4 regions of the Rhizobium tropici CIAT 899 genome follow, and region 3 is predicted to be linked to each of the others. Evidence: riboswitches for the same ligand, from Rfam matches in the RefSeq annotation. Region 3 holds a riboswitch; each other region holds the start of a gene.
The links. A riboswitch is a leader RNA that binds a small molecule or an ion and turns the genes downstream of it on or off. The one in region 3 is predicted to bind cobalamin.
Positions count from the first base shown of each region.

Region 1: linked by a shared signal. The riboswitch ahead of RTCIAT899_RS24430 (ABC transporter substrate-binding protein) and the one ahead of RTCIAT899_RS04320 (aromatic ring-hydroxylating oxygenase subunit alpha) in region 3 are both predicted to bind cobalamin.
Region 2: linked by a shared signal. The riboswitch ahead of cobU (bifunctional adenosylcobinamide kinase/adenosylcobinamide-phosphate guanylyltransferase) and the one ahead of RTCIAT899_RS04320 (aromatic ring-hydroxylating oxygenase subunit alpha) in region 3 are both predicted to bind cobalamin.
Region 4: linked by a shared signal. The riboswitch ahead of nrdH (glutaredoxin-like protein NrdH) and the one ahead of RTCIAT899_RS04320 (aromatic ring-hydroxylating oxygenase subunit alpha) in region 3 are both predicted to bind cobalamin.

Region 1 covers NC_020062.1:496,710-504,602, reverse strand. Annotated here, with positions in the region: gene RTCIAT899_RS24435 (FecCD family ABC transporter permease) at 1-97, opposite strand, end outside; gene RTCIAT899_RS24430 (ABC transporter substrate-binding protein) at 101-1,117, opposite strand; cobalamin riboswitch at 1,283-1,538, opposite strand; gene RTCIAT899_RS24425 (GGDEF domain-containing protein) at 1,608-2,702, opposite strand; gene RTCIAT899_RS24420 (hypothetical protein) at 2,907-3,311, shown strand; gene RTCIAT899_RS24415 (PepSY-associated TM helix domain-containing protein) at 3,540-4,910, shown strand; gene RTCIAT899_RS24410 (copper chaperone PCu(A)C) at 4,974-5,453, shown strand; gene RTCIAT899_RS24405 (SCO family protein) at 5,443-6,039, shown strand; gene copC (copper homeostasis periplasmic binding protein CopC) at 6,166-6,534, shown strand; gene RTCIAT899_RS24395 (sigma-54-dependent transcriptional regulator) at 6,577-7,881, opposite strand; gene RTCIAT899_RS24390 (sensor histidine kinase) at 7,878-7,893, opposite strand, start outside.
Region 2 covers NC_020059.1:2,145,972-2,153,864, forward strand. Annotated here, with positions in the region: gene cobN (cobaltochelatase subunit CobN) at 1-2,519, opposite strand, end outside; gene cobW (cobalamin biosynthesis protein CobW) at 2,756-3,805, opposite strand; gene cobU (bifunctional adenosylcobinamide kinase/adenosylcobinamide-phosphate guanylyltransferase) at 3,811-4,335, opposite strand; cobalamin riboswitch at 4,477-4,875, opposite strand; gene RTCIAT899_RS10520 (chloride channel protein) at 5,057-6,853, shown strand; gene RTCIAT899_RS10525 (cobyric acid synthase) at 6,850-7,893, opposite strand, start outside.
Region 3 covers NC_020059.1:895,080-902,972, reverse strand. Annotated here, with positions in the region: gene RTCIAT899_RS04330 (glycoside hydrolase family 25 protein) at 1-863, shown strand, start outside; gene RTCIAT899_RS04325 (FAD-binding oxidoreductase) at 973-2,061, opposite strand; gene RTCIAT899_RS04320 (aromatic ring-hydroxylating oxygenase subunit alpha) at 2,064-3,308, opposite strand; cobalamin riboswitch at 3,406-3,609, opposite strand; gene RTCIAT899_RS04315 (DUF6656 family protein) at 3,959-4,576, shown strand; gene RTCIAT899_RS04310 (L-threonylcarbamoyladenylate synthase) at 4,635-5,609, shown strand; gene RTCIAT899_RS04305 (FAD-binding oxidoreductase) at 5,640-7,070, shown strand; gene RTCIAT899_RS04300 (MOSC domain-containing protein) at 7,140-7,691, shown strand.
Region 4 covers NC_020062.1:844,336-852,228, forward strand. Annotated here, with positions in the region: gene RTCIAT899_RS26020 (hypothetical protein) at 310-534, shown strand; gene RTCIAT899_RS26025 (pyridoxamine 5'-phosphate oxidase family protein) at 609-1,088, opposite strand; gene RTCIAT899_RS33705 (hypothetical protein) at 1,151-1,417, opposite strand; gene RTCIAT899_RS26035 (hypothetical protein) at 1,698-1,988, shown strand; gene RTCIAT899_RS26040 (DUF1269 domain-containing protein) at 2,039-2,581, shown strand; gene RTCIAT899_RS26045 (FUSC family protein) at 2,807-3,676, shown strand; gene RTCIAT899_RS26050 (IS256 family transposase) at 3,717-4,913, opposite strand; gene RTCIAT899_RS33580 (hypothetical protein) at 4,968-5,270, shown strand; cobalamin riboswitch at 5,392-5,609, shown strand; gene nrdH (glutaredoxin-like protein NrdH) at 5,857-6,078, shown strand; gene nrdI (class Ib ribonucleoside-diphosphate reductase assembly flavoprotein NrdI) at 6,090-6,485, shown strand; gene nrdE (class 1b ribonucleoside-diphosphate reductase subunit alpha) at 6,602-7,893, shown strand, end outside.

The DNA of each region.
Region 1 (7,893 bases), on a different replicon from region 3:
ATACGGCGAGGCTGATCATGAAGGCCAGAAGAATGACGGCAGCCATGGCGAGCGCCAAGAGCGCCCACCATGTCCTGCGTTTTGCGACGAGACCCATATCTTACTGCGCCAGGCCGAAAGACTTGATGCCCTTGGCCAATACTTCAATGCCGTCGATGGTGCGGATGGTCGGGTTCATCGATTGCGCATCCATCATGACGAAATGCTTGTTCTTAACGGCGTCGAGCTGGCTGGTGACTGGATCTTTTTCGAGGAAATCGACCTTGACCTTCGGATCGTCGGCCGCATAACGGCGGCGGTCCATGGTGGCTATGACGATCACGGCCGGGTTGGCCTGCGAAATGGTTTCCCAACCGACCATCGGCCATTCTTCTTCCGTCGTCACCACGTTTCTGGCGCCGAGCGTCTTCAGGACATAGGCCGGCGCGCTGTTCTTGCCGGCGATATAGGCATCGCCATTGACTTCCTTGCTGGAGAACCAGAACACGATCGGAAGATCCTTGGCCTTGGCAGCGGCAATCGAAGCGACTGCATCCGCCTCGCGCTTTTTCAGATCCGCGATCAGGGCATCGCCGCGATCCCTAACGTCGAAGATCTGCGAGAGCTCGGCGATTTCCTGGTAGACCAGATCCATCGTGAAAAGCTCCTTGCGCACACCATCGCCGCCATCGGTATTGACCTTGGCGACACAATCGGCCGGAGCAACATAGGTATTGATCCCGAGCTCCGAAAATTGCTGGCGCTTGCCGACGGAACCCTGCGCGCCGACATGCCACTCGAATTCGGCGGCGACGAGATCCGGGGCTTTGCCAACGACGGATTCGAAGCTTGGATCGTTATCGGCAAGCCGCGGGATCTTGCTGTTCGCCTCGGCATATTGCGGCAGAACCGGGCCGACCCAGACCGCCGTTCCGGCAATCTTGTCGGCAAGGCCGAGCGAAAAGAGAATTTCGGTCATGCCCTGTCCGATCGAAACGATCTTGGCCGGAGCCTTTTCAAAAGTGACCTTCTGACCGCAATTATCGATGGTGAGAGGATATTGGGTAGCGGCAAAGCCGGAGCCAGCAAAACTAATCAGCCCAAATGCAAATGCAATGGTCGTCAAAAAATGGCGCATGAAAGATCTCGATAGGATTAAGGAAACGGGGCGGCGTCAGCGCGATCGCGCTGAGAAAGACGGCCGCCGGCTGCGGAGATCCCAATCAAGGCCGATAGGTGTCGGATAATGTCGAAGGCGCAGGTCAATCATTCTCTGTCCTTTCCGGGCATCCCCGCCCGGCTGATTGGATCGTGATCGACGGCAGGTCTCCTGGCTTGCGGATCTGTGACGATCATCGGCCTTCCCGCAAGCATGCTTGCAGTGGCGCGGCTCAAAGCCTCAGGAAGGAACCAGCAGGCTGGTCATTCCCGGATGATCGGCAATCCGCTTACAGTTGCGGGGGCAGCCACGGTCTAGGTCCCGCTTGGGTCATCCTCACCGTGTTCCCTATTAATCCCCGCGGAGTCTTCCTTGGGGAACCGTCACGCCCAGTTATTCCGGACTGCCCCTTTCCGTCAAGGACGAGAAATGAGAAAGAGCAGGTCGTGGCTATTGAAAGGCGTCGAGCCTATACGGCCTCTGCCAGTTCCACGCGATTTCTCCCGCCTGCCTTCGCCCGATAGAGCGCCTTGTCGGCGGCCTCAAGCACATGTTTGAAATCCGTCGTCGGTTCCAGAGAGCAGGCGATGCCGATGCTGACCGTGACGTGGACGGCCTCCTGCTCGAACATCAAGGTCGTGTCCTCGATATCCTTGCGAATTTTCTCCGCCACGGCGGCGGCGGCTCGCGTATCGGTGTTGGGCAGCAGCACGACGATCTCCTCGCCGCCATAACGGGCGGCAATATCGGTCTTACGGACGGTTTGCCTGATGACATCGGCCAACCGCGCCAGAACGGTGTCACCGAAGGAATGGCCCCAGCTATCGTTGATCTTCTTGAAGTGATCGATATCGAGCATGATAATCGAGAAGGGGATACGCCGCATACCCGCCTCCTTGCTGCATCGATCGCCTTCGCGCTGCAGCACCCGGCGGTTGGGAAGCCTTGTCAGCGGATCGAGGCTCGCTTCATTCTCCAGCGCGCGCTGGATGCCAATGCGATATTGCTCCCGCTGCAAGAGATCCGACAACAACATGACACCGAGGATATTGACGATCGTCACCGGAAGTGTCGCCGAGATAAGAAGGGCGCGCGCAACCGCCCACGGAAAAAGGAAGACAACCACAATGGATGAACAGGTCGCCAGACCGAACAGAGCCGACCGCCTCCAGCCCGTACCGGTCCATTGCCGCGGCAGCAGACTGAGCGCATAGCCCGCGGTCGCAACGATTATGATGCCGGCCACGCCGACCACGGCGCCCATGCCGCCCACCATGTACCGAAACAGGGCCATCATAACCGCGGCGACAATGGTTCCCAAAAGGCCGCCATAGATCGGCGTAAGAACAAGGAGGATCGACCGGCCATCCTGGATCACACCTGGCATCCATTGGATGGGATCGCCCATGGATAGGATGCCGACCAGCCCGAACAACAACCCGACGGCCACGGATTTCAAAGCGCCGCGCTCGACGATACGGATGACCCAGGAATAGGCATAAACAATAATCGCCACCTGGCCGAGGACACGTATTAGCGAGATCAAATGTGTTTCGATTTCCATGGCTATTCCCAGTCTTCGCAACGCGTCGCAACGGATGAGCGGCGGCGGCATGGTCGAAGTCCCTACGAGATACCATGCGATCTCTAAAAATAGTTTATATGCCCCTCATCGAACGGCAGCGCGGCACGAATTGACGCATTGCGCTTGCGATAGGCCTGCCCTATGACTGAAACCTTATCCGCGAATGCGGTGGTGGGGACAAGCATGCGGAAGACGATTTCGCGAAGATTTCAGTGGAGCGCGCGCATTCTTTGCGCCGTCGCGCTGTTGCTCGTCGGCTTCGCCCATCAACCGATCGTCGCAACTGCCGACGATATATCCCCGATCGAGCTCGCCCAATACAGGCTGCCGGACGGATCGCTGCCCATCCTCTGCATCACCTATAAGGATGCCGATGGCAAGGTGCATGGGAAAGCCTACGCACCCGGATGCGAAGCATGCCGGATTGCGTCCGCCGCGATGCTGCCCGCGCCTCCGACCGACATTTGTGAGCGCCTCGCCTCCCCGCGCGGAGAGACCGTCGTCGCAAGATCGGAGGTGTTCCACCGCCAACTTTATCCGCCGAATACAGGCCCGAGAGCACCACCCCTCCCCGACATCGTTGGCTGAACCGGCATTGCGGCTTTCGTCGCGATGCCCGCCGTCAATGCTGCCGCTTGCGCGACCATGACGTCGCGACATCTGAGGATTGGTGTTCACAGCTGCATCTTGCCGAACGAAGCAGGCCGATTGGTCGGCTGCCCAGGGAAAGCAGGCTCACGCCAAACGGCGAACCATCTCGCCGCACCCCTCCTCAGATCGCCCCTTGCGGCAGCCTGCCGATCTTCGGAGGATTTCATGTCTGCCTTTACCGCTGCAGAGCCTGCAGCCGCAGCGACCCACAATATCTCGCTCTATCGCGCGATCTGGCGCTGGCATTTTTTCGCTGGCCTGCTCGTCATCCCTTTCATGCTCAATCTGGCGATCACCGGTTCGTTGTATCTATTCAAGGACCAGATTGCCGATACCTTCTACTCGCATCGCTATCTCGTCACCGAGGCCGGCACCATGCTGCGGCCGCAGCAGATCGCCGACGCGGCGCTCTCGGCCTTTCCGGGCGCCCGCACAACCTCCTATCATGAAGCGTCGGCTCCGAACCGCTCGGCCTGGATAACGCTGTCCAAGGATGGACAATCGACGATCGTCTACGTCAATCCTTATGACGGCAGCATCCTGGGGTCGGTGGGTTCGAAGCAGGAATTCGGCTGGGTCGTCAAGCGCATTCACAGCCTCGAATATTTCGGCAAATGGACCAATCGCCTCATCGAGATCGTCGCGGGCTTTGCCCTCGTGCTCGTCGTGACGGGCATCTATCTGTGGTGGCCGCGCCAGCAGACGGGCGGCGTGCTCACCATTCGCGGCACCCCATCACGCCGCGTCTTCTGGCGCGACCTGCATGCCGTGACGGGAGCGCTTGCCGGCATCCTGATCTTCTTTCTCGCCTTCAGCGGCATGCCGTGGTCCGGCTACTGGGGCGCCAACGTCAACGCCTGGCTGACCGCAAACAATCTCGGCACGCCGGCAGCAGTCTGGGACGACGTTCCGAAATCGACAAAGGTCACACAGGATATCGTCAGCCGGCCCGGCTGGGTCGTCGAGAACGCGCCCGTTCCGCTCTCCGATATCGCGGCGCAATCGGCCAAGCCGATCGGTCTCGATAAGGCCGTCGACGTCATGCATGGGCTCGGCATGATCGCCGGCGCCGATCTTGCGATCCCCTCGGACAAGAAGGGCGTTTATACGGCAAGCCACTACTTCGGCGACCTCGGCAAGGAACGAACCGTTCATATCGACCAATATTCCGGCAAGCCGCTCGTCGATATTTCCTACGAGCAGTATCCGGCGCTCGGCAAGGCAATCGAATGGGGCATCAATGTCCATCAGGGGCAGGAATGGGGCCTCTTCAACCAGCTGCTGATGCTGGCCGCGTGTCTCGCCATCATTCTTTGCTGCGTGACGGCAGCGACCATGTGGTGGAAGCGCCGGCCATCGGGTCGTCTCGGTGTGCCGCCGATGCCGCCGCAGAAGTCTGTCTATGTCGGCCTCTGGCTCATTGCCATCGTCTTCGGCATGGCTTTCCCGCTGACGGGTGCCGCCATCGTCGCGATGTTGCTCCTCGACCAGCTCCTGGTTCGCTTCGTACCGCCTCTCCGGCGCTTCTTCTCCTGACGAGGTGAGGCGGAGCCAGAGGCTTCGCCCGCCTGCTCCTCTTCCGGATCAAGGATATCGATCATGCTGAAACCGATTTTTGCCCTTGCCGCTTTCGGGCTGGCATTCCTGTCTTCCTCTCTCGCTTCCGCCGACGATGTCAAAATCGGCAACCTCACCATTTCCGCACCCTATGTTCGCGCCATGGTGCCGGGAGCTCCCGTCGGTGGTGGTTACATGACCATCACGAATACGGGAGGCACCGACGACCGGCTGGTGGCTGCGAGCTCACCGCGCGCCGCAACGGTCCAGATTCACGAGATGAAGATGGACAACGACGTGATGATCATGCGCGAGCTTGCCGGCGGCCTAGCAATACCGGCTGGCAAAACCATCGAACTCAAACCCGGCGGCTACCACCTCATGTTCATGAAGGTCGCCGCGCCCTTCCTTCAGGGCCAGACGGTGAGGACATCGCTCAAATTCGAAAAAGCCGGTACGGCCGAAGTCGATTTCCCCGTCGGATCGATCGCGGCAAACAAGGAGGCATCCCATGTCAAATAGACGACGCTTTGCGGCAACGGCCGTCGCCCTGACGCTTGTCGTCGGCGCTGGTGCCATCGGCTACGCAACCTTCCTGATGGCACCCAAGGTCCGGGCCGCCGGCAACGTCGGCGCAACCTTCACGCTGACAGACGATCGCGGTGAACCCATCACCGAAAAGGCCCTGTCGGGCCATCCCTCGCTCGTCTATTTCGGCTATACGCATTGCCCTGACGTCTGCCCGACAACGCTTTATGACATGGCCGGCTGGCTCAAGACGCTAGGAACTCAGGCCGACGGATTGAAGGTCTATTTCTTCACCGTCGATCCGGAACGGGACACGCCGGAGATCATGCACAGCTACACCGGCAATTTCACCGACCGGATTATCGGCATCACGGGCGATCCCGGTGAGATGCAGAAGGCGATCAAAGGCTGGCGCATCTATGCCAGGAAAGTGCCCAGCCCGGACGGCGGATACACCATGGATCACACGGCGTCCGTGCTGCTCGTCGATGCCGACGGCAATCTCAAAGGTACGATCGCCTACCAGGAAAATACCGACGTCGCCCTGCAGAAGATCCGAAATCTGCTGCAGCAGGATTAATTCCGAGGTGCGGCTCCGGGAATGGGAATTCCGTCCGCCCTTGCGGCAACGGATATCGGTGATCGACCGATCGCCATCACGCGATCCGCGGGCCTTCCCGGATCACCAACATGATAAGGAAATCAAATGCCCCCTATCAAGAAACTGCTTCTCGCTGCAACTGCAATCAGTATCGCCCTTGCCGGCCAGGCTATGGCACATGCCCATCTGAAATCCGCCGTTCCGGCGGCCGACGGCACGGTCAAGAGCGCCCCGTCGGAGCTCGACTTGACCTTCTCCGAAAGTCTCAATGTGAAATTCAGCGGCGTTAAGATAACCGGGCCCGACAAGGCAACCGCCAAGACCGGTGAGGCCATGCTGATGAATAGCGGCACCACGCTCATGGTGCCGGTAGCCGACAAGCTTGCGCCGGGGAAGTACACGGTCGAATGGCACGTGCTCTCCACGGATGGCCACAAGACCAACGGGAGCTACAGTTTCACCATAGCGCCTTGAACGGCCCGGAAGCGGCCGGCAACCATCGGTGCGCAAGCTAACTTACTTGCGATAAGCGGACGGATTGATGCCGTGGCGCTGCAGGCGTGCATAGAGGCTGCGGCGCGGCAGTCTGAGCGCCTGCGCGACTTCGGCAATATCTCCTTCGAAACGTTCCAGCGTGGCCCGGAGAATGTTTGCCTCGAAATGATCCATCTGCTCGGAGAGGCCAAGCTCCAGCGCAGGCTGACTGCGAACGGAGGAGAGGCCTAGCGCCGCTTGGGTCGCATAGTTACGCAGCTCCCGGACATTGCCCGGCCAATCGTGCGTCAGAAACCGTGCCTCCATCGCGGCATCGATGGGAGGGCGCGGCACGCCGTGCAGGCGGGCGGCCTCGTCGAGGAAGGCGCTGAACAACAGGCCGATATCGGCGCGGCGCTCCCGCAACGGCGGAATGCGGATTCTCACGGTTTCCAGCCGATAGAGCAGATCGGCCCGAAAACGGCCATCGGCGACGGCAGCATGCAGATCGCTTTTGGTGGCAGCGACAATACGGAGATCGACAGGGGTCGGCTCGCCGCTTGCCGAAGGCAGCTCGCGTTCCTCGGCGACGCGCAGAAGCCGTCCCTGCAGCATGGGCGACATGCTGTCGATCTCATCGAGAAACAGCGTGCCGCGATCGGCCTCGGCAATGCGTCCGCGCCGAACGCGGTTTCCGAACAGAGCCTCGTCGGCGATCGCGTCCGGCAAGGCGGCACAATCGACCGCGACGAAACTGCGGGCACGCCGCCTGCTCCAGCGGTGGATGAGCCGGGCCACGAGTTCCTTGCCGGTCCCCGTTTCGCCTTCGATCAGAACATCCACGTCGGCATTTGCGACCTGGCGGATCGTTTCGCGCAACCGTGCCATAACCGTCGTCTGGCCGAGAAGCGGCGATGCATCCTCCGCCTCGGCAGCCGCCCGCCGCAAACGCCGGTTTTCCAGCACCAGGCGGCGCGTTTCCAGCGCCCGGCGCACCGATGCGATCAGATGATCGGTGGCAAAGGGCTTGGCAATAAAATCATAGGCGCCCTGTTTCAACGCCCCGACAGCCATGGCGATATCGCCGTGGCCAGTCATCAGGATAACCGGCAAGTCCGGATCGCGCGCCAGCACGGCTTCCAGAAGATCGTGCCCGTCGATGCGCGGCAGGCGGATATCGCTCACGATCACACCGGGCAATGCGGTTGCAAGGCTTGCCAGCGCCGATTGCCCGTCACCATGCGTCTCCACGTCGAAGCCCGCTATGGCGAAGGAATCCGTAAGTGCGGCATTGAAGGGGCCGTCATCCTCGACCAGAAGAACTTTCTGCGGCGCTTCCAGGGTCATGCTCGCCTCACC
Region 2 (7,893 bases), 1.3 Mb from region 3:
TCTCCATCGACAGTATCAGCGACCTCGATGGCCATTTGAGGCGATGTCGTGCCGCGAGCCACCAATCTCCCCCCCTGTGGGGGAGATGTCGCGTCAGCGACAGAGGGGGATACCACGCTCTCCACACCCGCCAAACTCTCCACACCCTCAAAAATATCCCGAGCAATCGCCCGCTGCAGGCTCTGATCACCGCCCTCGCCCAGCCCGCGCGGCACTCTTGCCAGCGCCACCGTCAAATCCGTCAGCAACCGCCCGGAAGGCGAAACGCCGAAAATATGCAGGCCATCGCGGATCTGCATTTCCTTGAGATCGCAGAGATAGGCGTCGAGCTTGCGCAAGGCCTCGTCTTCGCCCTCGCCCTTGGCGATGCCGGCATCCTGATCGAGGCCGATATCGGCAACGAGATCGAGGATCTGCTTGCGAAGCAGACGGATGCGGCGAGGATCGCCGCCCGAAGCCTCGTAATATTCGTCGACCAACGCCTCCAGATCCTTCAGCGGGCCATAGCTTTCGGCGCGCGTCAGCGGCGGCGTCAGGTGGTCGATGATGACGGCGCTCGTGCGGCGCTTGGCCTGCGTGCCCTCGCCGGGATCGTTGACGATGAAAGGATAGAGGTTTGGCAACGGTCCGAGGATCGCTTCCGGATAGCAGCTTTCCGACAGTGCCAGCGCCTTGCCCGGCAGCCATTCGAGATTACCGTGCTTGCCCATGTGGATGACCGCATGCGCATCGACGGAACGGCGCAGGAAGGCATAGAAGGCAAGATAGCCGTGGGGCGGAACGAGATCGGGAGAGTGGTAGCTCTCCTTCGGATCGATATTGTAGCCGCGCGCCGGCTGGATGCCGACAAGCACGTCGCCGAAGCGGGCGAACGGCAGGGCAAAGCCGTTATCGAGCGCGTAAGGATCTGCCTCAGGCCTCCCCCAACGCAGCGTGATTTCATCCTGAATCTTTTGGGGAAGCGACGAGAAGAAATCCTTGTAGTCGCTAAAGGAAAGCCTCTCGCGAACGACGCGGCCATCATGCCCGGAATTTGTCGGGCCTTCCGCCAGATGCCGCATCAGTGCATCGTCATCGGCAGGCAGATCGGCAACACTATAGCCCGCCGCCTGCATCGCCTTCAGCACCTCGATCGTGCCGGCCGGCGTATCGAGCCCGACGCCGTTGCCCAAACGTCCATCGCGATTGGGATAGTTCGCCATGACGAGCGCGACACGGCGATCACCGGGCGGCGTATTGCGCAGCCGCGCCCAACTGGCGGCGAGCCGAGCCGTATAGCGCATGCGATCCTCGAGCGGTTCGCTGGCGACGATATTGGCCTCCACCCGCTCGTCATAGCGGGCAGCCGCCTTGAAGGACACCGCGCGGGCAAGAACACGGCCGTCGACTTCCGGCAGCGCCACGTTCATGCCGAGATCGCGCGCTGAAAGCCCCTGCGAGGATGCCTCCCACGCCTCCTTCGATGAAGCAGAGAAGATGGCTTGCAGAACGACAGCGTCGCCCGTCTCCAGAACCGTTGCCTGCCGATCCGCGCCCGGTGCTGAAACGGCAAAGCCTGTCGCGTTGATAACCACGCCCGGCTGCAGCTCAGTAAAGACGCTTTCGAGAATGCCGACGGACACGGCATCCTTGAGACTATAGGCAAAGACCGGCAACGGCCGCATGCCCTCGGCGATGAGGGCCTCTATCATCGCTTCGACTGGTTTAGTTTCGCCGCTCTGAACCAGCGCGCGATAGAAGGAAATCGCGACGGTCGGGGGTTCGATTTCCTGCACCTGCTCCAAATCGATGGCGGCATCCAAGGGAGAGCTTCGCCCCTCATCCGCCCTACGGGCACCTTCTCCCCGCACGCGGGGCGAAGGGGGAACTGCGGACTCGATATGCTCCCTCTCCCCGTCAATACGGGGAGAGGGCTGGGGTGAGGGGCGAACCCTCCATTCGATTTCGAGCCTCTTCCACTCCTCCACGCCGATTACGCCCCTGCCCGGCCACCAGATTCCGGCCTTCATCAAGGGCACGGCTGGCATCGGCTTCTCGGCACCCGAGAGCATCGCCGCGGCATAGGCTAGAAACGCCCGCGAATTCGCCTCGCCGCCCTCGATCAGATAGGACCAGAGCGCGTTGAGATCATCGAGCGCGACGTTGGAAAAGGGCGTCAGCCCCGGATCGGGCTTCGAATCCCCCGGCAGCACCGCGATCAAGGCACCCTGGCGCGCCGCACAGGCATACAGCGCCTCCAGCGCATAATGGAAATAGCTTGCTCCTCCCAAGGCTCGCACGATGATGAGCTTCGCATATCGCGCGGTCCTGTCGATATAGGTATCGACGGACATCGGATGCTTGAGGCTCATCAGGCTCGCGAGCCGAAGGAAACAGTCGCCCTCGCCATGCGCTGCGGCAATCGCCGCAAGCTCGGTATCGGCAGCCGACAGAAAGAGGATATCGCCGGGCGTCTGCCCAAGGTCGATCGCCTCCTCGCCGTCGCTGATCGTTCCCTTTTGTGCTAGGAGGAGATGCATCAGGCGTCAGAGTATGCGGCAGCATACCCCCCTCTGTCACTTTGTGACATCTCCCCCACAAGGGGGGAGATCATTCGGTGCCACGCTTCGCTGGACTTACCTCCCCAAGCCGCAGCTACTCCCGACATCGCTTGTTTTACGATGCAGCAGCCACGAGCTTCCAATCTCCCCCCTTGTGGGGGAGATGTCGCGAAAGCGACAGAGGGGGGTATCTCACGCCAAAGACCCGACATCAATCAAACCAGCGCTTCGATCGCCCTACGCACGATCGTCTCATCCATCTCGTGCAGGCCGATCACCACCAGCCGGGTCGCGCGCGCTTCACCCGGTGTCCAGGCGCGGTCGAAATAGGTGTCGATGCGGCTGCCGACGGCCTGAACTTGCAGGCGCATCGGCTTACCGGGCACGTCCACGAAGCCCTTGAGGCGCAGCACGTCATGCTCGGCAATCACACCCTTCAGCGCATCGACGAAGGCCGCCGGGTCGGCAATCGGGCCAAGCTCGACGACGAAGCTGTCGAACTCGTCGTGATCATGCGGTGTGCCATCCTCATGCTCGAGCTCATGATGGGATTTGCGGTTGACGATATCGTCTTCCGTGCCGATGCCGAGGCCGAGCAGGATGGCGGCCGGAACATCGCCGTTCTTCGCTTCGATAATCGTCGGCTTGCGGGCCGTGCGCGAGGCAACCTCGGCGCGGACGCGGCCGAGACCGTCGGTGTCGATCAGATCGGTCTTGTTGAGCACGATCAGATCGGCGCAGGTCAGCTGATCCTCGAAAAGCTCTTCGATCGGGCTTTCATGATCCAGCGAGTCGTCCTCGACGCGGGCGGCTTCGACAGCGTCATGATCATCGGCAAAGCGGCCAGCGGCAACAGCAGCGCTATCGACGACGGTGATGACGCCATCGACGGTGACATGGGTCCGAATGTCAGGCCAGTTGAAGGCGGCGACCAGCGGCTGCGGCAGCGCAAGGCCTGACGTTTCGATGACGATGTGATCCGGGCGCGCGTCGCGCTCCAGAAGCTTCGTCATGGTGGGGATGAAATCGTCGGCGACGGTGCAGCAGATGCAGCCGTTGGTCAGCTCGATGATATCATCCTCAGTACAGTTCTCCGCGCCGCAGCCCTTCAACACGTCGCCATCGACGCCGAGATCGCCGAATTCGTTGATGATCAGCGCGATCTTCTTGCCGCCTGCGTTCTGCAGGAGGTTGCGGATCATCGTCGTCTTGCCGGCTCCCAGGAAGCCGGTGATGACGGTGGCGGGAATCTTTTCCTGGTTCATATGCATCAACCCTTCATTTTCAGCGGCAGGCCCGCTGCGATAAAATAAACTTCGGCACTCGCCGCCGCGACCATCTGGTGCAGACGGCCGGCATGATCGCGAAATTCGCGCGCCATGCGATTTTCCGGCACGATTCCAAGGCCCACCTCGTTGGAGACGAGAACGAGCCTCGATCGTGCAGTCGGCAGAAATGCAGTGAGAGCGGCAAATTCCGCCGCCATGTCACGCTCGGCCATCATCAGATTGGTGACCCATAGCGTCAGGCAGTCGACAAGCACCGCCCGCCCCTCGGCGTCGACGGCGGCAAGCTGCCCGACAAGATCGATCGGCTCCTCATGCGTTTGCCATAGATCGCCGCGGTCGGCACGATGCTTCGCGATGCGCTCGCGCATCTCGTCGTCCCATGCCTGCCCTGTCGCCACATAGTGACGTTCAAGACCCGTGTCCGAAACCAGGGATTCGGCAAACCTGGATTTGCCGGAACGCGCGCCGCCAAGGACGAAGACTGCTCGGGAAATCGAAGACGACATACGCTATGCCCGCTCCCACACAAAAACAGGGGTCGGCAGCACGTCGCTGAAACCGGAAAACAGGCGCCTATACGCCGAAAACTCGTCTTGCGCCATGACAACCTCCGTGCTGGCAGCGGAACCGACGTCCCAGAACAGGCTCTGTGCCCGGCACGCATGGCAGGTCTCCTGGCTCGCGGATAAGGCGCCGCGACGGGGGCGGACCGAAACCGGTCGCCCCCGATCGTGCGCCAGCGGACCTTTCTCGCCTTCCCGGCAATGCATCATGAAAAGGCGGACGATTCGTAGAATAAGAGGCGTCCAGCCCCGGTTGATCATGATGCCACGCCAGTGGCTTTTTCGACTTGAGCCTGTCCCGCCCCGTTCGCCCCATGCGAACCATCGATGGAATAGGTTTCAAACCGAACGAAAGACCCTGACCGCTCTACAGTCGCGGGGTCGGCTGTGATGAGAACGCCCGGATTGGGTCCGTCCCTCCACATTCCCTTTTCATCCCATGCGGCAGATCGCCGCTCAGGAACCATTCGTTATGCCGGCAATGATTAGGCTTTCACTTACGTCAAGTCAATCAAGGGCATGGATGCGACCTGCGTCATCCTGATTACGAAATCGGCTGAAAATTCCCATAAAGCCAACGGCTTTTTTGCCGTATTTCTTTGATGTTAGGAGGTTATAGAGGGTAGGCTCTCGCATTCGAGTAAAAACGTATCGTCCGTTTCCCATGTTGCAGAAATTCCAACCGCGACGCCTCGGCGTCTTCTCGGCTCTGTTCGATCTCGGTCGCTTCAGGGCATTGCTGCGCCGTGGCGAATTGGGACTTGTCTTCGCCGGAGCGCTGGTGGGAATAGTATCCGGCTGCGCCGTAACGGCGATGAGCTATATCTCGCGCAAGTTTCACAGCGTCATCTACGGCATAACCGACTACGAACGCTTGAGTTCGGCAGCGATGGCAATTCAGGACAAATCCGTATTGTTCATCGCACCGATCGCAGGCGGCATCATTCTCGGCATACTGCTGTATATATTGTCCCGCACGCGCAAAAAGCCGATGGTCGACCCGATCGAAGCCAATGCGCTGCATGGCGGCCGCATGTCGCTAACCGACAGCGTCATCGTCGCGGTGCAGAACCTGATCTCGAATGGATTCGGCGCCTCTGTCGGGCTTGAAGCAGGCTACACGCAGCTCGCTGCGGGCATTGCCTCCAAGTTCGGCTACAAGATGCAAATGCGTCGCGCGGACCTGCGCATGCTCGTCGGCTGCGGCGCGGCCGGCGCCATCGCCGCAGCATTCAACGCGCCGCTCACCGGCGCCTTCTACGCCTTCGAGCTGATCATCGGCAGCTATTCGATCGTCACCCTGACACCCGTCGTGGTCTCGGCGCTGATATCGACCATGATCGCAAGACTGCTCGCCGGCGACGATTTCGCCATCGATATCGATCATTTCGGGGCGATCGTTCCAGCCGATTATCTTCCTGCCATCCTGCTCGGTGCCTTCTGTGCCGGTATCGGCATCCTGATCATGCAGGGCGTCGCATGGGTCGAGGAACTGGCGCGCAAAAGCTCGATCGCGCCGCCTTTCCGCCCTGCGCTTGGCGGCTTGGTAGTCGGAACATTGGCGCTGATCTCGCCACAGGTCCTGTCTGCCGGCCATGGCGCCCTGCATCTTAACCTATCGACCGAAGTGACGCTGAGCGCACTTATCGGCGTCTTCATCCTGAAATCCCTGGCGTCAGCAGTTTCGATCGGCTCCGGCTTCAGAGGCGGCCTCTTCTTTGCCTCCCTGTTCATGGGCGCGCTGCTCGGCAAGATCTTCGCTTATTGCGCACCCTATTTCGATCACGCCACGCTGACGCCGGCCGTCTACGCCGTCGTCGGCATGAGCTCGCTTGCCGTCGCGATTATCGGCGGGCCGCTGACGATGACCTTCCTGGCGCTCGAAATCACCGGGGATTTCCCGATCACTGCCCTGGTTCTGGCGGCGGTCATCACCTCCTCGCTGGTGGTGCGCACGACCTTCGGCTACTCCTTCGCCACATGGCGCTTCCACCTGCGCGGCGAGAGCATCCGCAGCGCTCACGATGTCGGCTGGATCCGCAACCTGACGGTTGCGCGCATGATGCGCCCGGATGTGCATACGGCCAGCATCGACATGAGCATCGAGGAATTCCGCAAGAATTTCCCCATCGGCTCCGCGCAGCGCGTCATTCTGATCGACAAGAACGAGAAATATTCCGGAATGGTGCTCGTGCCCGACGTTTATGCGAGCCCGATCGAAAAGGACGACGAGGAACACGGCCTTTCCGACTTCATCCGGCTGCGCAACGAGTTCCTGCAGCCGCAAATGAATGCCAAGCAGGCAGCCGCCATGTTCGAGCAGACGAAGAGCGAAGCGCTCGTCGTGGTCAACGACCTGATCGAACGCAAGGTCATCGGCCTGCTGACGGAGAGCTATACGCTGCGTCGCTACAGCGAAGAACTCGACCGCCGCCGCCGGGAAGTCTCCGGCGAGCTTTAGGCGACGAGGCTGTCGAGCCAGGCGGGATCGAGTACGCTTTCCAGCTCTGCCGCCACTTCGTCCAGAGCCTCGTCGACGCTGGCGCGATAGTTCATGCGCTCGCCGGAGACGCCGAAGCTTGCCAGCAGCTTTGCCCGATAGCTGTCGCTGCTGAAAAGGCCATGCAGATATGTGCCCATGATGCGACCATCCGGCGATACGGCTCCATCAGGCCGCCCGTCGATCATGGCCGATGGCCGCTCGCAGTCCCGGCCCCGCGTCACGCCGAGGTGGATTTCATAGCCCGATAACGGCACATCATACTCTTTGGAGACGGCAGTGCTGTTGCGCACGGTCTTTTCCGGCGCCATCTCCGTCTCGATATCCAACAGGCCTAATCCGGGCGTCTCGGTCACCGATCCCTCGATGCCAAGTGGATCATGGACCATATGGCCGAGCATCTGGTAGCCACCGCAAATGCCGATGACGCGGCCGCCACGACGCACATGAGCGGCTATATCGCGGTCCCATCCCTGCTCGCGCAGATCAAGGAGATCGCCGATCGTAGACTTCGAACCCGGCAGCACCACGAGCGCTGCATCGGCAGGCAAGCGCTCTCCAACGCGGATAAACACCAAATCGACATCCGGTTCGGCCCGCAGCGGATCGAGGTCGTCGAAATTGGCGATGCGCGACAGCACGGGTACGGCGACCTTGAGCGCACCAGAGGAACCTCGAGCAAGTCGCTCCAATACGACCGAATCCTCCGCCGGCAGGCGCGCCGCCGCCTTCAGCCAGGGAACGACACCATGGCATTGCCACCCCGTGAAGCTACCAATTGCCTCGATACCCTCACCGAAGAGGGAGACATCGCCACGGAACTTGTTGATCAGATAGCCGCGGATCATCCGCCGATCTTCCTCCGGCAAGATATGGTATGTGCCGACCAGCGACGCGATCACGCCGCCGCGGTCTATGTCGCCGACCAGCACGACGGGAACATTGGCGCGTGTCGCAAAGCCCATATTGGCGATATCGCCGCGCCGCAGATTGATCTCGGC
Region 3 (7,893 bases):
ACACCATCGACTGGACTGCATTCCTTCAGGACAAGCGGATTGCCGGCTTCATCTCAAAGGCGTCCGACGGACTTCCTGAAAGCTTCAGTTGCACCGGCGACCATGGCGGCGATACGGTGGCCCATTGCAGGACGATGTGGCGCAAATACGCCGTCAGCCGCGAGCTGTTTCAAACACGCCGCATGCTGGCGAAGACGAATGGCCTGTTATGGGGCGCCTATCATCTGGGACGGCCCGGCAATCCGACCGACCAGGCCAATCATTTTCTCGATTATGCCGATCCGCAACCCGATGAGCTGATGGTGCTCGATATTGACGGCATGGATGCGACGCAATTCATGTCGCTCGACGATGCGCAGATCTATGTCGCCCACATCAAGGTCAGAACCGGGCGTTATCCCATTCTCTACGTCAATCACAACACGGCGCGTTATATCGCCGATCACCGGGGCATCTATCCGCTGCTGTCGCGGCTGCCCTTGTGGTATGCGCGCTACAAGCCTGATGTCAAAGGCACTTTCCCACTCGGCAACTGGGACAATTATGCCATCTGGCAGTTTGCTTCGTCGGACAATTGTTCGGAGAAAAGCTGCCCCTATCGGGTCCCGGGCACGCTTACCGATATCGATGTCAACGTCGTGCCGATGACGAAGGTTCAGCTCGCTGGGATCTGGCCGCAGGGCGATCTCCTGCCGGCGAAACCGCTGCCCGCGCCGGACCTGACGATCGCGCTCGCACAGATGTGCAGCGGGCCGCGGCAGATGCTCGTTTCCCTCATGCTCGAGGTCGACCCCGTCGTCACGGCCTCGACCCCGCAAACCAAGCCGGTCGAGATCAATGAGCTGAATTACCAGGATTTCTAGAGCGTGATGCCAAAAAGTGTGGGCGGTTTTCGGACGACATCACGCTCTACTTCTTTGATGCTGGAGCGGATTCAGATTTTAGGTCGAATAGACCTAAAATCATCCGGCTCTAGGCCTCGATCTGCACATCCGTCTTCGGGCGCGAGCAGCAGGCGAGGATGTAACCCTCGTCGATCTCGTCATCGAGGATGCCGCCATTGTGGCTCATCTCGACTTCGCCCGAAAGCTTCAAGACCCGGCATGTGCCGCAGAGGCCGGATTCGCAGGCCGCACCGATGCGCACGCCGGCGCCCCGCGCCGCCTGAAGCACGGTCTGGCCCGCAGCACAGGCCACATCCTTGCCCGCCATCGTGAAGCGGATCGTGGTCGCCGCCTCGCCGGAAGCATCGTCGGAGACTTCCGCAAGCGGTGTCGCCGCATTGGCCGGCTGGAAGCTTTCCTGATGGTAGCGCGACATGTCGAAGCCATGCGCTTCGAGCATCGAGCGCACGGCATCCATGAAGACTTCCGGGCCGCAGCAGAAGATGGTGCGATCCATGAAATCGGGCGCCAGCAGGCCGATCTTCGCCTTGTCGATGCGGCCCTTCAGCCCCGACCAGAGATCGGTGCGGCCGCAGCCTTCGACGATGAAGCCGAGATCGAGGTTCGGCATGAAGCGGGCGAGATATTCGAGCTCGGAGCGGAAGATGATGTCCGTCGGGCTGCGCGAGCAATTGACGAAAGTAATGTCAGACAGTGGTGCTATGTCCGACATATACCGCGTCATCGACATCATCGGCGTGATGCCGGAGCCGGCCGAGACGAAGAGATATTTCTCGCCCGGATGACGGATGTGGCTGAAATCGCCAAGCGGGCCGAAAGCCTTGATGCGCATGCCCGGCTTCAGGTTCTCGAACATCCAGCGCGTGCCGATGCTGTCTTTCTGCGCCTTCACCGTCACGGCGACCGAGAAGGGCCGCGACGGCGTGGACGACAGAGTATAGGTGCGCATGACCGGCTCCGGAGCCGTCGGCAGCTCCAGCGTCACGAACTGCCCCGGCAGATAGCGGAACCAGTTGTCCTTGTCGGACCCGAAGGTGAAGGTCATCACATCGGGCGCTTCGGGCGTAACCGAGAGACATTCAAGCAGATGCTGCCTGTCGTTCCAGGGCTGCATCTGGTCGAGGTGACGATGCGGAAGGGAGACGGTCATGTTCATACTCAGGCTACCGCCGACAGCTTGGCCTGGTCGCCTTGCAGCCGGTTGATCATGAAAGTCGTGTACCATTCGACGAACTGCATGACGCCGCCTTCATGGATTTCCGAATAGGGACCGGGCTCATAGGCCGGCGAGCGGATGCCGAAGGCATTTTCCTCGACGATGCGGCGATCCTGATCGTTGGTTTCGGTCCAGACGTGGGTCAGCTCTTCCAGATTGTAGTCGACACCTTCGACCGCATCCTTGTGAACGAGCCACTTCGTGGTGACGGCGGTTTCCTCGGCGCTGATCGGCAGGACGCGGAAGGAGATCGCGTGGTCACCGAGCATGTGGTTCCATGTCGTCGGATAGTGGAAGAGCAGCATGGTGCCGATGCCGTTGATCGTCACGTCGGGCGAGAGCGGCCGCCTGACGGCATTCTGCCCGGACATGGTGTAGCTCTCGGCACCTTCGATCAGCGGCATGCGGGCGGTGCGGAACTGTCCGTCAGGAGAGATCTTGAATTCGCTCGGCAGGCCGGCGGCTTCGCAGCGTGCCCAGTGCTCGGTGATGACGGGATCGCTCATCGCGCCCTGCACGCCGGTCACCGTCGGAGCTTCCGGGAAGGTGCGGCAGAGTTCGGGGTGATTGGCCGCGCAATGGTAGCATTCGCGGTTGTTTTCCCAGACCAGCTTCCAGTTGCCCTTTTCGATAATGGTGCTCTGGAAGGCGACCTTGGCTTCGCTGATACGGTGCGGGGCCATGTAGGGCTCGATCGTGGCGCGAACGGGTGCGAAATCGGGAGCGTTCTGCGCGAGGCAGATGAAGATGTAGCCAGCGACACTTTCGCAGTGAACCGGCTTCAGCGAATGCTGGCTCTTGTCGAAATCCTCGGCCATCTGACGGGCAAAAAGCAGCGAGCCGTCAAGTTCGTAGGTCCATTGGTGATAGGGGCAGACGAGCTTTGCCGACGATCCGCGCTCGGTCGTGCAGACGCGCGAGCCGCGGTGGCGGCAGCTATTGTGGAAGGCGCGGATGACCTGATCGCGGCCACGGACGATGACGACGGGATAATCGCCGATCTGGACGGTGAAGTAATTGCCCGCACGCGGCACTTCGCAATCATGGCCTATGAACAGCCAGTCGCGATAGTAGATCGTCTCCATGTCGAGCTTGAAGTAATCCGGATCGGTGTAGAAGGGTTGCTCCAGGCTCAAACCCGTCCGGTGGTTCTTCAATTGCCGCAGAACTTTGCTGCCGATATCCATTTGCCTATCCTTGCGCAATACCGGAAGACGAGCAGAGGACATGCAAGGCCGTTGGGGACGGCCGAAAGCAATGCCCCGACCGCCCGCCGCGGTCAGTAAACCATATGTGCCCAAGGCTGGTTTCCGGGCTCTGGAGCGGCCCTGTTGCCAGGACCCCATGGCACCTTCCCAGGCCGATCGGCCCAGTGGCTTTATCCGCCATGCCTCACTCCACCACCGTTGCGGGGGCAGCGCCGGATTTTGACCGGCTTCCCAATTCTCCGTCTCCCTAGCAGACGGCACCTTGAGATTGATATCATCATAGCTCTCGGCCGCGTCTGCCGCTGCGCTGCAATGCGACATCGGCTTCGAATTTGACGACAGGTGAAACAGGACGATAGGACGGTTGCATGGCGTGAGAATATTGACAGGTAATTCAATTGCTTGGGCGTCTGCATCGGAGATGGTCAAAGCATCGCATATCCATTCCACCAATGACGCTTTATCCTGATTGCGACAGGTCAGCGAACGGCCGGCAATCAGGCAAATAATGGGCGGCAGAAAGCGCCAACGGAGCCGCTATCGGGGCGCCTTCAATCCGGCACGATCAAGCTCGGCTCAAGCTCCGTGATCCATCATGTCACCCAAAGAGTTTTATAGCGAGATCCGGCATGGCCAAACTCAGATATTTCGACGCTGGGAAGCCCGCCGAGCCCGAACCGGCGCAGCCGGTATCGACGACGGGGTACACCGAATTCCTGCGCACCGGCCGCATCAACCGCAACAGGCCGCATTGGCTGGCGGAAGAGCGGGAATATCTCACCCACGAACAGGTGGCCGAACACACGGCGCTGAAGCTCAGGGACGCCGGCGAGAAGACCCACGATCGGCTCAACAATTTCCATAGGTCCATCCGCTTCCCGAAGCTCATCTTTCATCACACGCTGAAGGACACGCCACATCTCGGCTATTGCCACGTTACCGCGGCGCGGACGCAGTTCGCGCATTATGAAGACGTGAACTGGGCTTTCTACATCGCCAATTTCTTTGCCCGCATCGGCCAGGAAGAGAACTTCTTCGAGGACATCAGCCTCAAATATTCGCGGATGTATTTCGCCGTGGCCATCCGTCCGGACAGGCAAGCGGAAGACAAGAAGCTGACGATCAATCGCGATGTCAGAGGCAACGGCGTGCTGTTCCACACCCACGATCCGCAGATCGCCATCCGCAACGTTCTCCTGCTCGGCGCCCGCAACGAGCAGCTTCGCGACATCATTCGCCAGCTTTGACGATTGATCCAAAAACTCGAAGAGCATAAGAACGGCCTGAACTGCAAGCAGGCAGGCCATGGCACGACACATAAACATTCTCGAACATCCGCAAACCGCTATAGAGGTTGCAACGGCGACGCTTGCCCAGGGCCTGCCGATCGGGCTGCCGACAGAGACGGTCTACGGCCTTGCCGCCGATGCCACCAATCCCACAGCCATTACCCGGATCTACGAGACGAAGGGGCGGCCACGCTTCAATCCGCTGATCTGCCATATGAGCGATCTTGCCATGGCGGAGCGCTATGCCATCTTCGACCCGATCTCGCGCAAGCTCGCGGAAGCCTTCTGGCCCGGCCCGTTGACGCTGGTTCTGCCGCTCAAGCCTGATAGCGGCATCCATCCGCTGGCAACCGCCGGCCTCGACACGGTCGGCATCCGCGTGCCGCAGGGCTTTGCCGGCGAGCTGATCCGCGTCTTTGACCGGCCGCTTGCCGCACCGAGCGCCAATACCTCGGGAAAGATCAGCGCCACCAATGCTGATCACGTGAACGACGACCTGGGGGAGCGGATTACTCTTATTCTCGACGCCGGATCATCGGTCGTCGGCGTGGAGTCGACGATCGTCAAGGTCGAGGATGGCGAGATGCGCCTGCTGCGACCGGGCGGTCTCGCGGCAAGCGAGATCGAGCGGGTGGCCGGCAAGGCACTGAAGCGCAAGAAAAAGGCTTCCGCTGCCATCGAGGCGCCAGGCATGCTTGCTTCGCATTATGCGCCGGGAGCAGCGGTGCGGCTCGACGCCACGGAGGTTTCCGCAAGCGAGGCGCTGATTCGCTTCGGCGCGCCAGATATTCCCGGCAGCGAGAACGCCGTTGCCGTGCTGGATCTGAGCGCGAGCGGCGATCTCTCGGAAGCCGCCGCAAACCTCTTTGATTTCATGAAGCGCGCCGATGCCACAGGCGCGACAACGATTGCCTTTTCGCATATTCCCGACGAGGGCCTCGGCGAGGCCATCAACGATCGGCTGCGCCGCGCAGCGGCTCCCAGAGAATAAATCGCCTGATCTTTCGGCAAAGGACACGCCATGAGCAGCTCCGCCACCTCTTCCGACCTTCTCGATCGCTTCGCCGGCATCGTCGGTGAAAAACATGCCGTGCGCGACCCGACGGAAATTGCGCCGCATCTGGTGGAAAACCGTGGGCTCTATCATGGCGCTTCGCCCATGCTGCTGAAGCCCGGCTCGCTGGAAGAGGTTTCGGCCATCCTCAAGCTTGCCAGCGAGACCGGAACGGCCATCGTGCCCCAGACGGGCAATACCGGGCTTGTTGGCGGGCAGACGCCGCGCGAGGGCGGCTCGGACATCATCCTGTCGCTGGAACGCATGAACCGCGTGCGCGATATCGATCCCGTCGGCAATACGATGATCGTTGACGGCGGCTGCATCCTGGCTGATGTCCACAAGGCGGCAGCCGAGCATGGCCGCATGTTCCCGCTTTCGCTCGGCTCGGAAGGCTCTTGCCGTATCGCCGGCAATCTTTCCACCAACGCCGGCGGCACGGCCGTTCTTGCCTATGGCAACATGCGCCAGCTCTGCCTCGGCCTTGAAGTCGTGCTGCCCACCGGCGAGATCTGGAACGGCCTGCGCCGCCTGAAGAAGGACAATACCGGCTACGACCTGCGCGATCTCTTCATCGGCGCAGAAGGCACGCTCGGTGTCATCACCGGCGCTGTACTGAAGCTCTTTCCGCAACCGCTCGGCCATCAGGTCGCCTTTGCCGGCCTGCGATCGGTCGAGGACGCACTGACACTGTTCAAGAATGCATCCAGCCTCTGCGGCACGGCGCTGACCGGCTTCGAGCTGATGCCGCGCATCGGTGTCGAATTCACCACGCGGCATATTCCGGGCGTGCGCGATCCGCTGGAGACGGTGCATCCCTGGTATGTTCTGATCGACATCTCCACCTCCGATTCGGCCGAGACAGCCGAGCGGATGATGACGGCGCTGCTCGAACAGGGCTATGAGGCCGGTCTGATCCAGGATGCGACCATCGCCAGCTCGGAAGCACAACAAAAGGCCATCTGGCATATGCGGGAGAGCATGTCGGACGCGCAGAAGCCGGAAGGCGGTTCGATCAAGCACGACGTTTCCGTGCCGGTGGCGCAGATTCCGCAATTCATGGCGGAAGCCGAAACGGCCGTTGTCGCCGCCATGCCTGGCGCCCGCGTCTGCGCCTTCGGCCACATGGGCGACGGCAATATCCACTACAACATCTCGCAGCCGGTCGGCGCCGACAAGGCCGAGTTCATCGGTCGTTGGCGCGAGATCAACAAGATCGTGCACGGGCTTGTGCTGCAGCATGGCGGCTCGATCTCCGCCGAGCATGGCATCGGCCAGCTGAAGCGCGACGAGTTGGCTTCCATCCGCTCCGATATCGAGATGGACCTGATGCGACGCATCAAGACGGCCTTCGACCCGGCAGGCATCATGAATCCGGGCAAGGTCCTCAAGGTCTGAGAGCTGGTCGGCTGCCTTAACGGCCCGCGAGACACGCTCTGAATCTAGGTTGTCATGGAAGGGTTCAGCATGGGCGACAAGCGCATATATGTGACATCGGTCAGCAGCAGCGGCGTGCACGAGTTCAGCAAGCAGACCAAGGATCATATTCAACTGCTGACAGGGCTTGGCGTCGAAGGCGATGCGCATATGGGGGTGACGGTGAAGCATCGCTCGCGCGTCGCGGTCGATCCGACCCAGCCCAATCTACGCCAGGTACACCTGATCCAGGAAGAGCTGTTCGACGAGCTCACCGAAAAGGGCTTTTCCGTTTCGCCGGGCGACATGGGCGAGAATATTGCCACCCGCGGGATAGACCTGCTTTCGCTGCCGCAAGGCACACGCCTGCATATCGGCGCGGAAGCGATCGTCGAGGTGACGGGCTTGCGCAATCCCTGCAAGCAGATCGACGATTTTCAGAAGGGACTGCTGCATGCGGTGCTCGACAAGGGTGCCGATGGTGGGCTGGTCCGCAAGGCGGGGATCATGGGTATTGTCTCAAGGGGCGGTCGGGTGCAGCGAGATGACGCCATTCACGTCGAGTTGCCGCCGCTGCCGCATGTGAAGCTTGAGCGTGTTTGATATCGGAATCAATGTGATGCGTTCCGCATAACGAGAAATCGGCTCTCAGTGTACTGAGCCTCTGATACCCCCCTCTGTCACTTACGTGACATCTCCCCCATATGGAGGAGATTGTTGGGAGTATGTCGCAACGCTTCGCCAAGTCATTGCGCTTCAGTTTCTGCGGGCAAGATGTTTGTTTGAGGCGACGAGGTGCTGCGGA
Region 4 (7,893 bases), on a different replicon from region 3:
TCCTGGCCGTCATTGCGTTTTTCGTAGCAGCCTTTGCTTATTTCACGCTGAAGAGCGGCGCAGCCGGCCCAACATTCTGAGCAGTTCAAGACTGCTCCCCTTGCTTTTCGTAGAAAGCCGTTGAGCCTGGACACAGTTCATCTCGGCAAGATTTTCTTTTGCTGGAAATGAAGGTTTTTATCTAGATATTTCAATTATTTAATGGAGATACTTTGTGTCTCCGCAGCTTGGTCGCGGGTGGAAGTTGATCCCAGCGTTTCTATATTTCAGGGATGTTCATGGTCTGACAAACAGGAAGAGGAGCAGGACATGACATTGACCTCGCAAGACGTCACCACCGTACTCGGCCCTGTCGACGAGACCCTTATCGCCGATATCGTTGCGACAGGCGCAACGCCGACGGATCTGTCCGAGGCATGGGCTTGGGTCAATAGCGATGAGGCTTTGATCGGCGAGGGCCGCCATCTGCCTGATGGTAAGGTGGCAGCGCTGGTGGATCTGCTTTCCGCCGACGATGAGGAGTGGGAAGAGTAGCAATTGGCGTTTTCAAGGCCTGATGCTAGCCATGCCGCCACCTATATACGGCATGGCTGCAGGCTCTAATATTCCTAAAGCTCAACCTTTGCATTGTCGCCCATGTCGGGTCTCGAATTCGAGATAGCTGCCGCCGCCATCTTGATGTAGCTGATGACGCTGCCGGGGCTATCCCAATATTCAGCGAAGACAGGCGTCACTTTCAAAACGCGGATCGAGGGATCGTCGGCGCTGTCCCACCAGGCCCTGGCTCCCGTGGACCAGAGATCCCTAACGCGTTCACGGTCGTTGCTGACTTCAGCCGTCCCGGAGATCGAAACATATTTTTGACCCCGGGTGTCGGCGAAGGCGAGGCAGACATTCGGCCAGCGGGCGATCTCCTCATCCTTGTGGCCCGCGACATCCGTCAGGAAATAAATCGCATTTTCGATCGGTTCGGGATGTGCAGCCATCGGCCGTGCGCGCAGGCTTCCGGATATTTGCGTGGTCAGCATGCAAAAGCCGATCTTGTCGACCAATTCCCAAACGCGCGCGTTCTCGTCGGTGTCCGTCATGGCTGTCTCCTGGTTTTGATTGCAAAGAGAGGGAGTTGAGTTGAGATCATCCGCTGAAGGATCTATGGCTGCTCGCGAGTGCCCGGTGTAGCCTCACGCTGGTCCGCATCGTCAAGATCGCTCTTCACGACGAAGGCGTCGCCATGCTGGCGAACGGCTTCTTTTTCCGCTTCGATATTGGGCACGTCGTCAGCAGCGCGCTCTTTGACGTGTTCCGACGCCGCGTCGATCTCACCTTTGGTCTGGTCGGCGGGAACCGATCCAGCGCGATTGCGGGTGGCGTCATGCTCGGTCTTCGAGTTGCCATTGTCGCGTCGCGTGTCTGTCATTTCGCTCATCCTGTTCGTCTGCTCCGCGAAGTCTCGCGTCATTTTGAAGATGGCGCGGCCGAGAGCCTTCCTTAGTGCGGGGGCGACTGGCCACGTCGGTCAAACCGCGCGGCGCGCCCATTGTTCCGTACTCGCGAGGCAAACGCGGATTTCCTTTGTCGATGGAGGCCAGAAGGCTGGGCGGAATGGAACCTTGAACCCGAATTTGCGTCTTCCTAAGTGAGTGACAGCCGAGGCTTTATGAGCTCGGTCACAATCACGTCTCTCAGGAGTGACCAAAATGGAAGTAAGAACAAAAACCATCGAAGAACTCAGCGTCGAAGAGCGCGAGGAAATTCTCATCGATGTTGCGAAGACATTGGAAGGCAATGCACGCGAGGCCCTCGTCGAAGGCAACAAACAATTCGCCATCCTGTCCACCAATATGGCGGAAGCGATCCGCGTCAATGCAGACGAGCTTGCCCGCGACGATCCGGAAAATGCCGAACGGCTTTTGCAACAAGCTGTCGCAATGATCTCGCAGTTCAATGCTACTCATCCTTACCGATTGGTCAGCACGGCTGTTCACTAAGGGCTGCACGCCTCACTTCTCGTTTCGACAACACGACCCGGAGGATTTCGATGTCAGAACTTATTGTGCTTGGTTTCGATGATGCCGACAAAGCGGACGCTGTCCTGAACCGCCTCGTTCAGCTCGAAAAAGAATATTTGATCGATCTGGAGGATGCCGTCATCGCCGTTCGTGATGAATCCGGAAAGGTTCGTCTGAAGCAGAGTGTCAATCTGACGGCGGCAGGCGCTGCAAGCGGTGGTCTTTCGGGCGCTCTCTGGGGTTCGCTCGTTGGTCTACTTTTCCTCAATCCTCTTGCTGGGCTCGTCGTCGGCGGCGCAATCGGTGCCGGCTCCGGCGCTCTTGCCGGATCGATGGCCGATTACGGTATCGACGACGATCTCATGAAGCGCCTGGCCGAAACCATTCCGGCGAAGAGTTCCGCGCTTTTCCTCCTGATCCGCAAGGTTCAGCCGGAAAAGGTGCTTGCCGAATTCAAGGGCGAGCATGCGCGGCTGCTGCGCACCTCGCTGTCGCCCGAGCAGGAGGCGCGGCTGCGCCAGGTGCTTGTCGACGAGACCTCACCGACGCCTGAGGCTTCCGCCACCGTCTGAACGTAATTCCGATCTCTACTCCTGTCGTCGGCGGAGGCCGTGCTTTCGTCCAGGAAGCACGGTGGCTCGAGGATTGAACGGTGCGCTCGCCATTACCTGCGCGCCTTCCCTAATCGGGCAAATACTGCCATTGTAGGTCATGCGGTCATTCACTAGCCGCAGCAGGGAGAGGGCAAGCCCCGGACGGCCATTGTCAGCACATGTTTCCAGGCGAAAACTTGCGCGATGACCGATCCTGTAATTCGTCAAAACCAGCCGCCGGAAAAACCCAAAATATCGCTGATTCAGACCAAACGCGCGACGCTGCAGGCGCTAAGAGTCATGATCGCGTGCACGATCACCTATGCCATTTCACAGCATCTCCATCTCCAGCAGGGCTATTGGGCCGTCTTCACGGTACTGATCGTCATGCAGGCGTCGGTGGGCGCGACCGCTGGAGCGGCTTTCGACCGGCTGATTGCGACGGTCGCAGGCGCCGTGCTCGGAGGTATTGCGGTCTTCGTCACGCCGCAGGAGCCGCTTGCGATTGGCATTGCCCTGATCTGCGTCGTCGGCTTTTCAAGTTTCGTGGCGGCGCGCGTGCCTCGTCTGCGCAATGCCGGACTGACGGCCGCGATCGTCATGTTGACACATTCCGCCGCCGTTCCCGTCGAGATTTTCGTGATCGATCGCATTGCCGAGATTACGCTCGGCGGTGTCGTCGGCGTGCTCGCCAGCCTGTTCATCCTGCCGACGCGCTCGCGGACCATGGTGTTGGATCGCTTCGGGTCGGCACTCGACCTCATGGCGCAGATCTTGCGAAGGCTTGCAGCCGGCGTCGAAAAGGGTGAGCCTGTATCGGCCACCGAGGCAAATATTGCCCTGCGTCAGTCCTTGATGGCGACGGAAGCGCTTTTGACCGACGCGCAGCGCGAGCGCGCCTTCTGGCTGACACGCCAGGGAATTTCGGAAGCCATTCCCCGTTCGCTCTGGCGCATCCGCAACGACATGACCTATCTCAGCCACATCGTGGAAACACCTTTCCCGCCAGCGATTGTAGAAGCGATCGGGCTCCAGGCTGGCGGAATGCTGATCATGTCCCAGGACGTGGTGTAGCTTAGACGACCACGGCTCATCCCAGAGGGTCGGATGAGTATCAGCTTGCTGCTGGCAGGCTGATGAGCGGATCATCGCTCATTGTGGCGATTGTCTCAAGTGTCATGTAGCGGGATCGCTGGACGGCCCATTCATCGTTCTGTTCGAGCAGCAGCGCACCGACCAGGCGCACGATGGCGTCGTCGTTGGGGAAAATGCCGACGACCTCTGTGCGCCGCTTGATCTCACCGTTCAATCGCTCAATGGGGTTGGTCGAGTGAAGTTTGGCCCAATGCTGCTTGGGAAAGGTCATGTAGGCGAGCACGTCTTGCTCGGCACTGTCCATGAGACTGGCGAGCTTCGGTACCTTTGGCCTGATCTGGTCGGCGACGTTGCGCCACTGAGTGCTTGCGGCCTCCGGCGTGTCCTGAGCGAAGGCCGTTGCAATGAACGCGGAGACAACCCGGCGTCCGCTCTTTCCAGCATGGGCCAAGGCATTGCGCATAAAGTGCACCCTGCAGCGCTGCCAGGTGGCGGAAAGCACTTTCGATACTGCGGCCTTGATGCCCTCATGGGCATCGGAGACGACGAGCTTGACGCCGCGCAGCCCCCGCCTGATCAGCTTTCGAAGAAACTCGGTCCAGATCGCCTCGGCCTCGGACGTGCCGATCTCCATGCCGAGCACTTCGCGTCGGCCATCGGTGTTGACGCCGACGGCGATGATTACGGCGACGGAGACAATACGACCACCGCGCCGAACCTTGAGGTAGGTCGCATCGATCCACAGGTAGGGCCATTCTCCTTCGATGGGCCTGTCGAGGAAGGCCTTCACCTTCTCATCGATCTCCTCGCAGAGCCGGGACACCTGACTTTTGGAGATGCCCGACATGCCCATGGCCTTGACGAGGTCATCAACAGAGCGGGTCGAAACACCCTGGATATAAGCCTCCTGGATGACCGCCGTCAGAGCCTTCTCGGCCATGCGGCGCGGCTCCAGGAAGCTCGGGAAGTAGCTGCCGGTGCGAAGCTTGGGAATGCGCAGCTCGACGGTGCCCGCCCGTGTCTCCCAATCCCGGTCGCGATAGCCGTTACGCTGGGCCAGCCGGAAGCCATTCTTCTCGCCATAGGCCGCGCCGGTCTTCGTGCCGACCTCCAGCGCCATCAGCTTCTCGGCAGCAAAGCCGATCATCTCCCGCAGCAAATCGGCATCAGCGCTCTTCTCAACGAGTGAGCGCAGGTTCATCATGTCGTCGGTCATCGGTGGTGTCCCTCAGGTTGGCTCTAAGCAACCCGACCCTACCGGAAATCACCGATGGCTATGAAATCAAGCTACACCACTCCATGGGACACGATCGGAATGCTGGAGGCACAGGCCCGTTTTGCGGAGGCATGCGGCCGGGCGTTGCGTGCCGGTGGCGAAATCGATCCGGATGTGCTTTCGGCAGGCGACGCGGCTTTCGAGGCCGCGTTCAGCACTCTTCAGACTTCCGAGGCCGCCCAGTCGATGGGATTTAGCGAAACGGGCCGGTTGTTCGGTCTCGATTTCACATTGCGGCGCATGCGCCAGAATTTTCTCGATCTCGCCGACCGCATCCGCGAAAGCAACGTCAATTGAAAGGCTCCAGCCTGTTTTTGGCCAGTCCCAAGTCTCTGCGTTGGGTGCGATGGTCGACATCCAGCAACGTGGAAATCCGATTGAGGCTGTCGAAGCAGTTGACGCAATTTTAACCGAGGATACTATATCTTGTGTTCGAGGTTCTTCTGATTCGCAAGGATTGGAGGCTAAGATGGGAATCCGGTCGGCGAGCATGATGCTTGCCAAGCCGGAGCTGCCCCCGCAACTGTGAGCGGTGAGCATTCGTTTGATGACGTCACTGAGGCCTCGTGCTTTGGGAAGGCAAGACGAATGTTATGACCCGCGAGCCAGGAGACCTGCCTTGAGCATTGACGTCCACGGGCGGGGTGTCCGACTGGCGAGCGATGATCCAAGCGGCATGATGGTCGCCATCGCTTCCTCGAAGGTCCCGCTGATAACTTCGGGGTGAAGTGCATGTTCCTGAGTATCCATAGTCGCCCGCGCGAGTGACGGTCGCTTAAATGCGTCCGGCCACGAGCTAGGTTTGCCTCCGCTTTTCACCCGCCGAGCGGGCATCATCCGATGCCCGAGCGATTTTCCATGCCCATCCATACGAGGATATCTCATGAGCATTACCGTCTACAGCAAGCCCGCCTGCGTCCAGTGCACAGCCACGACCCGCGCCCTTGATCGCCAAGGCATCGACTACACCATCGTCGACGTATCGACCGACGCTGCCGCTTATGAACTGGTGCAAGGTCTCGGCTATCGCCAGGTTCCGGTTGTTGTCGCCGGCGAGCTGCATTGGGCCGGCTTCCGTCCCGACATGATCAGCACCCTCGCTTGAGGATCCGGGCGGTGGGCGAGATCGTCTATTTCTCCAGCCGGTCGGAAAATACCCATCGCTTCGTTGTCAAGCTCGCATTGCCGGCTGCTCGTATCCCGCTTTCCGTGGGGGACGAGTTTCGTGCGACCTCGCCCTACGTCCTGATCGTCCCGACCTATTGCGGCGACGGCGGCAAGGGGGCCGTGCCCAAGCAGGTGATCCGCTTCCTCAACGATGCGGGCAACCGTTCGAACATCCGCGGGGTCATCGCCGCGGGCAACAGCAACTTCGGCGCGACCTATGGGATCGCCGGCGACATTGTCTCTGCCAAATGCCAGGTACCGTATCTCTATCGGTTCGAACTTCTGGGCACGGATGAGGATGTCGCCAATGTCAGATACGGATTGGAACGATTTTGGACACGCTAAGCTCTTCTTTATCGCGGGATGCGGGCGAAAAACCGCTGAGCACTTTTTCTCATCCCGCGAATGACCGGCCAGCCAAGGCCGCGGAACCGGCCTTGGATTATCACGCACTGAACGCCATGCTGAACCTCTATGACGAGCACGGAAAAATCCAGCTCGACAGGGATCGCATGGCGGCCAAGCAGTACTTTCTCCAGCACGTCAACCAGAACACGGTCTTCTTCCATAACCTGAGGGAAAAGCTCGATTATCTGGTGACGGAAGGCTACTACGAGCAGGAGGTGCTGGATCAATATTCCTTCAATTTCGTGCGCGATCTCTTCGATCAGGCCTATGCGAAGAAATTCCGTTTTCCGACCTTCCTCGGCGCCTTCAAATACTACACCAGCTACACGCTGAAGACCTTCGATGGAAAGCGCTATCTCGAGCGTTATGAAGACCGCATCTGCATGGTAGCGCTGACGCTGGCGCAGGGCAGCGAGCAGATCGCGCGCGATCTGGTGGACGAGATCATCTCCGGCCGGTTCCAGCCGGCAACGCCGACCTTCCTCAATGCCGGCAAGAAGCAGCGCGGAGAGCTGGTCTCCTGCTTCCTGCTGCGTGTCGAAGACAATATGGAATCGATCGGCCGCGCCATTAACTCGGCTCTGCAGCTTTCGAAACGCGGCGGAGGCGTGGCGCTATCGCTCACCAACATCCGTGAGGCCGGTGCGCCGATCAAGCACATCGAGAACCAGTCGTCCGGCATCATTCCTGTCATGAAGCTGCTTGAGGACTCCTTCTCCTACGCCAACCAGCTTGGCGCGCGGCAGGGGGCGGGCGCCGTCTATCTGAACGCCCACCACCCGGACATCATGCGCTTCCTCGATACCAAGCGCGAAAATGCCGACGAGAAGATCCGCATCAAGACGCTGTCGCTCGGTGTCGTCATTCCCGACATCACCTTCGAGCTCGCGAAGAACAACGACGATATGTACCTGTTCTCGCCCTATGACGTGGAACGCGTCTATGGCGTGCCGTTTACCGAGATCTCGGTGACGGAAAAGTACCGCGAGATGGTGGCAGACAGCCGCATCCGCAAGAAGAAGATCAAGGCGCGCGACTTCTTCCAGGTCATCGCCGAAATCCAGTTCGAGAGCGGCTATCCCTACATCATGTTCGAGGACACGGTGAATCGTGCAAACCCCATCGCCGGCCGTATCACCATGAGCAATCTCTGCTCGGAAATCCTGCAGGTGAGCGAAGCCAGCGAATATGGCGACGACCTCTCCTACAAGCATATGGGCAAGGACATCTCCTGCAATCTCGGCTCGCTCAACATTGCTGCCGCCATGGACAGCCCCGATTTCGGCAAGACGATCGAAATGTCGATCCGCGCGCTGACGGCTGTCTCCGACATGAGCCACATCTC